DNA from 2 places in the Streptomyces sp. NPDC002386 genome. Region 1 is predicted to be linked to the other one. Evidence: riboswitches for the same ligand, from Rfam matches in the RefSeq annotation. Region 1 holds a riboswitch; the other holds the start of a gene.
What was found. Region 1 has a riboswitch for cyclic di-AMP ahead of ACWCPN_RS27470 (transglycosylase SLT domain-containing protein). Riboswitches for the same ligand answer to the same signal wherever they lie in the genome.
Positions count from the first base shown of each region.

Region 2: linked by a shared signal. The riboswitch ahead of ACWCPN_RS30240 (M23 family metallopeptidase) and the one ahead of ACWCPN_RS27470 (transglycosylase SLT domain-containing protein) in region 1 are both predicted to bind cyclic di-AMP.

Region 1 covers NZ_JBSFBX010000015.1:82,810-86,210, forward strand. The annotation lists gene ACWCPN_RS27465 (polyprenyl synthetase family protein) at 1-661, opposite strand, end outside; cyclic di-AMP (ydaO/yuaA leader) riboswitch at 1,202-1,381, shown strand; gene ACWCPN_RS27470 (transglycosylase SLT domain-containing protein) at 1,385-1,867, shown strand; gene ACWCPN_RS27475 (HAD family hydrolase) at 1,933-2,745, opposite strand; gene fahA (fumarylacetoacetase) at 2,974-3,401, shown strand, end outside.
Region 2 covers NZ_JBSFBX010000018.1:134,331-137,731, forward strand. The annotation lists gene ACWCPN_RS30235 (SGNH/GDSL hydrolase family protein) at 1-143, opposite strand, end outside; gene ACWCPN_RS30240 (M23 family metallopeptidase) at 398-1,357, opposite strand; cyclic di-AMP (ydaO/yuaA leader) riboswitch at 1,362-1,520, opposite strand; gene ACWCPN_RS30245 (alpha-galactosidase) at 1,828-3,401, opposite strand, start outside.

The DNA of each region.
Region 1 (3,401 bases):
CGTCCGCGAGCTGGAAGGCGACCCCGAGCCGTTCGCCGTACTGAGTGAGCACGTCGACGACCGTCTCGTCGGCGCCGGACATCATGGCGCCGAACCGGCAGGACACCGCCACCAGGGAGCCGGTCTTGCCGCCCAGCACGTCCAGGTAGTGCTCGACCGGGTCACGGCCGTCCGAGGGGCCCGCGGTCTCCAGGATCTGCCCGGTGACCAGCCGCTCGAACGCGAGGGCCTGGACCCGGACCGCCTCGGGGCCGAGGTCGGCGAGGATCTGGGAGGCGCGGGCGAAGAGGAAGTCGCCGGTGAGGACCGCGACGGAGTTGCCCCAGCGCGTGTTGGCGCTGTCCACCCCGCGCCGCACGGACGCCTCGTCCATGACGTCGTCGTGGTACAGCGTGGCCAGGTGGGTCAGCTCCACGACCACGGCCGACGGCACGACACCGGGCGCGTACGGGTCCCCGAACTGTGCCGCGAGCATCACGAGGAGCGGCCGGAAGCGCTTCCCGCCGGCCCGTACGAGGTGCTGCGCGGCCTCCGTGATGAACGGGACCTCACTCTTGGTGGCTTCGAGCAAGCCTTCCTCGACAGCCGTCAATCCGGCCTGGACATCGGCTTCCAGAGCCTGGTCCCGCACGCTCAGCCCGAACGGCCCGACGACGGTCACGAGGGGTCTCCTGTCTGCTGGTGTCTGCTGGCGATTACACGGTTTGTCGATAGGTCGCTGCCCTCACTCAAGTCAGCGTATCCGGTCCTGTTTCGATCACCGAGGGCGCCCACCGGTCCGGCACGGACGGCATCGGACCATGATCGGCGCACTGCCGACCACCCGATAATACGGACATTAGGCGCCTTAATGCTCCTTTTGTGGCGCGCTGGAAATCGGCCACACGGCACCCGCGGGGCAGCCGGCCCTCGATTCGCTCTCACTGCCAAATCCCCCATGTCTGATTTGGAATACTTTGCTATTTCGTGAATTGGGTCACGCGCCCCGATCGGGCCCCCGGGCCCGGCCACCACGCGCTTCCCCTTGCCCCGTCGACCAGTTGAGCATTGGCAGTCGCAAAGGATCAAGCACTCAAAACGGAACAGAACAAGGTCAACTTGGTCTTTACGTGAATCCGACACTTGTTCCGGACATGTGCTCTCGCATACGTTCCCGGCCAGTCGAGCGGAACGCCGAATCCTGCCGCCGCCCGGCATCACCCATCCACGAACGCATTCGTACGGCAGGAGCGGGGGACCCAGGTAAGTTCGCCGGACCGGACGACGCGTGTCGTCACCGGAACGGCAAGGGGTGAAGTCGTGCCGCCTCGGGGGCGGCACGGCCGGGCACCTCCCCGCCCGAACCCGACAGCTCACCTCGCAGGCGACGGAGAGGAACCTCGCCATGCCTGCAGCCGCTCAGCCCCGCCGCGTCCGCACCAGCCGCCTCCGCAAGCTCGCCGTCCTCGGCACCGGCGCCGCCGTGCTCGTCCTCCCGGTCGTCGGCGCGACCAGCGCCTCCGCGGCGGACTCCGCCGGTTCGGCCGGAACCACCCTCGCCGGGTACCCGAACAACCTCGACGGCTGGATCCGCGAGTCCCTCGCGATCATGGCGGAGAAGCACATCCCGGGCACCTACAACGGCATCCACCGCAACATCATCCGTGAGTCCTCGGGCAATCCGCGCGCCATCAACCTGTGGGACTCCAACGCCGCCAAGGGCATCCCGTCCAAGGGCCTGCTCCAGGTGATCGACCCGACCTTCAACGCCTACCACGTGGCCGGAACGGCGTTCGACCCCTACGACCCGGTCGCGAACATCACCGCCGCCTGCAACTACGCGGCCGCCCGCTACGGCTCGATCGACAACGTCAACGGCGCCTACTGACCGGCACCCGCGGCGGGGCGCCACCTGACCGGCGCCCCCGCCGCGGGCCGCTGCCCCTGTCCCGGTCATCCTGCCGGGAACAGTCCTTCGAGGACGACGGCGACGCCGTCGTCCTCGTTCGACGTCGTGACCTCGTCCGCGACCGCCTTGAGTTCGGGGTGGGCGTTGGCCATGGCCACCCCGCGGCCCGCCCAGTCGAACATGGGGATGTCGTTGGGCATGTCGCCGAAGGCCAGGGCCTGTTCGGGGGCGATCCCCAGATGACCGGCGGCCAGCGCGAGTCCGGTCGCCTTCGTGACGCCGCACGGCTGGAGTTCCACCGTGCCGGGACCCGACATGGTGACCGTGGCCAGCGAGCCCACCGCCGCGCGCGCCGTCGCCGCCAACTCGTCGTCCGACAGCGTGTGATGGCGCAGCAGGACCTTGCTGATGGGCTCGCACCACAGGTCGTCGCGCCGGTCGACCCGCACGGCGGGCAGGGTCGGGTGGGGCATCAGATACCCGGGCTCGATCAGCGTGAGCCCGTCCACGCCGTCCTGGTCGACGGCCGCGAAGACCTGCCCCACCTCGGCCTCGATCTTGCCGAGCGCGGTCTCGGCCAGTTCGCGGTCCAGCCGGACCGACCACAGCAGGCGGCCGGTGCCCGCGTCGTAGACCTGCGCGCCCTGCCCGCACACCGCGAGCCCCGTGCAGCCGAGGGCGTCCAGGAGCGGCCGCACCCGGGGAGCCGGCCGGCCCGTCACCACCAGGTGCCGGGCGCCGGCCCGGGCCACCCGCTCCAGCGCGGCCAGCGACCGGTCGGAGACGGTGTCGTCGCCGCGCAGCAGCGTCCCGTCCAGGTCGGTGGCGATCAGTGCGTATGCGGGGGGTGCGGCCATGATCAGAGAATACGGACCGCGCGACCCGCCGACTCACCCGGTTCGCGCCGGACTTGGGAGGCTCCCGCGGGGGCGTCACGCCGGGCCCCGGAGCCCCTCCCCGGCCGGCCGCCGGGGCGGACAACCCTTGCGGCACTGCCCAAGACACCTGTCCCGGCCGTAACGTGTGGCGCGATCACATGGAACGCATCGCCATGCATGGCCCGGATGAGAGTGAGGCAGCACCCCATGCCCCCCTTCGACGTCCCCGAGGGCGACCCCTTCGGCCCGCACAACCTTCCCTACGGTGTGTTCTCACCCTCCGGCAGCACGGAGCGCAGGGTCGGGGTCCGGCTCGGTGACCACGTCCTCGACGCGGGGGCGGCGGCCGCCGCCCTCGGCTCGCCGTACGTGTCCCTGCTCGCGCAGGCCACCCTCAACCCGCTGCTGGCCGCCGGCCGCACGGCCTGGTCGGACGTGCGGCGCGCGCTGACGGCGTGGGTGACGGTCCCCTCGCACCGGTCGACCATCGAGCCGCTGTTCCACCCGCTGTCGTCGGTGACCCTCCACCTGCCCTTCGAGGTCGCGGACTACGTCGACTTCTACGCGTCGGAGAACCACGCCCGGAACGTCGGCCGGATCTTCCGCCCGGACGCGGAGGACTCCCTGACCCCCAA
Region 2 (3,401 bases), on a different contig from region 1:
GTGTAGTTGAAGTCGCCCTCGGGCCGCCGGTCGGCGAGCAGGACCGCGAACCGGTCGGCCCACCCGACGAACGCCCCGTCGGGCCCGCGGTCGCCGACGCCCTCGGTGAAGCTGTCCCCCACCGCCACGTACGACCCGATCACTGATGTGTTGTCACTCTTCGAATCGTCTGCCACGTCGGACCATGATTCACCTTCGGATGTGACCTACGCGACCGTAGGCAGGGGTTGACGAGCGGTGAGATGAGACACCCTTAAAGAGTTTGCCAACCCAGGAATACGGCCGGTACGGGGGTCGTCCGGACACACCGAAGGCCGGACCCGGGGATCGTGGGTCCGGCCTTCGGAGCCGTGTCAGGCAGGTGGTGTCGAGGAGGGCGTCCCTCGGCCCGGACGGCTCAGAGGGCGACGCCGTGCGAGCGGAGGTAGCCGACGGGGTCCACGTCCGAGCCGTACTCCGGGGTGGTGCGGATCTCGAAGTGCAGGTGCGGACCGGTCACGTTGCCGGTGGCGCCGGACAGGCCCACCTGCTGGCCGGGGGTCACGGTCTGGCCGGCCGAAACCGAGAGCTGGGAGAGGTGGGCGTACTGGGCGTAGTAGCCGTCGTTCAGCTTGATGACGACCTGGTTGCCGTACGCGCCGCCCCAGCCGGCGGAGACGACGGTGCCGGCGGCGACGGCCTTCAGCGGGGTGCCGGTGGGGACGACGAAGTCGACGCCCGTGTGGTAGCCGCTGGACCACATGCTGCCCGCTACGTGGTAGGCGGTGCCGATGGTGGGGGCGGCGACCGGGAGGGTGTAGCCGGTGGCGGGGGCGGCCTGGGTGGCGGGGGCGGCCGGGGCGGCGGCCTGGGTGGCCCGGGCCACCGGGGACGACTGGGTGGCGGGGGCGGCCGGTGCGGCCTTCGCCGGGGCCTGCGCCCGGGCCTGTGACGGCTGCGCGGACCGCGCCGGGGCGGGGGTCTGGGCGCGGGTCGGAGCGGCGGCCTTCCTGCCCAGCGACAGCTTCAGACCCGGGTGGATCAGCGCCGGGTTCTCGCCGACGGCCTGCCGGTTGTCCGCGTAGAGCCGGTGCCAGCCACCGCCGACATGCTGCTCGCCGGCGATCTTCGCGAGGCAGTCGCCGGACTTAACCGTGTAGGTGCGTACGCCGGAGGCGTTCTGCGCGGCGGTCTTGCCGGCCGACGCCTGCGCCACTGACTGCACGGCCTTTCCGGAGACGGGCTGCGCGGTGGCGGCGTGCGCTCCGGTGGCACCCAGCAGGGGCAGGGCCAGTGCGGCGCCACCGGTTCCGGCGACGGCGACGGAGCGGGTGAATCGCCGGGACTTGGGGCGGCGGTGCTTACCCTTCGCGGGCATGACGCATTCCTCTCCGGCGCCTGCGAGGTGAGCTGTCGGGTTCGGGCTGGAGCTGCCCGGCCGCGCGGTGCGCGGCTGCACCCCGAGCCTGTCGCGGAGACCGGGACAGGCAGTCGTACCTGATGGGTCCCCCGCTCCTGCCGTGCACGGGTCATGTGTGTGGGACTCCGGGCGGCGGCAGGATTCGGCGTTCCGTCCGGATTGCTGGCGAACGTAAGCGAGCGGAACGCGGGGAAACAAGCGACAGATTCCCGGCGTTCAGGTGCCAGAAGATCCAAATAGGAAATTCTCGGTCACCGTGCGTGAATTCCGGCCCGCCCCGCGAGTTCAAATTCCCGTTGCGCTCCGGGAATTAGGTGGACATGACGAACAGCGGACGGTCACGGTTATGACGCTCCTCACGCAGCGCTCCCCCAGTCGCCTTTATTCCGTGCCGAATTACAACGAAGGCACCAATCGGGACATAGGAGTCATATGCGACACAGGCGGATGACTGCCGCGTCCAGGTCGCCGCGCAGTCCGGTCGTCAGCCCGTGGTGCAGCAGTACCGCACCCCGGTGCACCTCGCCCGTTTCGCGGCATTCGTACGATGCCGTCGGATCGAGGCCGCGCAGCCGTACACGGGGCACCGGCTCTCCGTAACTCTGCGCCTGGAGGCAGGCCAGGACGACCGTCTCGTCATCGAGAACGTACTGGACGGCGCTCAGACCTCCCGCCGGGGGCAGCAGCCGGTACAGCTCGCCGCGCTGGACGAGCGGCCTGACCTCCTTGTAGAGGGCGACCCACCGCCGGGCCTCGGCCAGCTCGTCGTCGGTCCACTCCGTGAGGTCGCCGCCGACCCCGAGAACGCCCGCCATGGAGCTGACGAACCGGAAGCGCAGGGTGCTCACCCTGCCGTTGAGCTGGGTGTTCGGACTGTCGGTGACCCAGGCGGCCATCACGCGCGCGGGATGGAGCTGGCTGAACCCGTGCTGGATGGCGAGCCGGTCGAGCGGATCGGTGTTGTCGGAGGTCCACACCTGGTCGGTGCGTCCCAGCACCCCGAGGTCGATCCGGCCGCCGCCGCCCGAGCAGGACTCGAAGGCGACTCCGGGGTGGGCGGCACGCAGCCGGTCCAGCAGGGCGTACAGCGCGCGGACGTGGTCGATCCACAGGCGCTGCGGATACGGCTCCCCCGGCCAGCCGGCGTCGGTGAAGCAGCGGTTGAAGTCCCACTTCACGTAGTCGATCGGGGCACCGGACAGCAGGGTGTCCAGCCGCTCCCACAGATACTCCTGGACGTCCTCGCGGGCGAGGTTGAGAACGAGCTGGTTGCGCAGTTCCGTCCGCCTGCGGCCCGGCTGGTACTGCACCCAGTCCGGGTGGGCGCGGTACAGGTCGCTGTCCGGATTGACCATCTCGGGCTCCACCCAGACGCCGAACCCCATGCCCAGGCCGTGCACCTGGTCGGCCAGGGGCTTGAGGCCGTGCGGGAACCGGTCGGGGTTGGGCGTCCAGTCCCCGAGTCCGGCCCGGTCGCTGGTGCGGGCGCCGAACCAGCCGTCGTCGACGACGAACAGCTCGACGCCGATGCCGGCCGCCCGCCGCGCGAGCGCCGCCTGCTGCTCCTCGGAGATGTCGAAGAACGTGGCCTCCCAGGAGTTGAACAGCACCGGCCGGTCCCGCTCGGCGTCCGGGATCACGTGCGCGCGCTGGTAGGCGTGCCAGGTCCGGCTGGCCCCGCCGAAACCGCCGTCGCTCCACAGGCCCGCGAAGACGGGGGTGGTGTAGGACTCCCCCGGTGCGAGGAGCAGCAGGCCCGAGTCGTCGTGGCCGGCCCCGCCGGTGATCTGCACGCGCGCGTCGGGCAGTTGGGCGACGGCGATCCGCCAGGAGCCGGACCAGCCGAGCGCGCAGCCGTAGACCTCGCCGCGTTCCTCGGTGGCGTCGGTGTCGAGGGCGACCCAGGGCAGGTGCTGGTGGCCGGTGTGGCCGCGGCGGCTGCCGATGACCTTCTCGCCGTGGGTGAGCGGCGCGCGGGTGAGCAGGGACTCGGCCGCCCAGC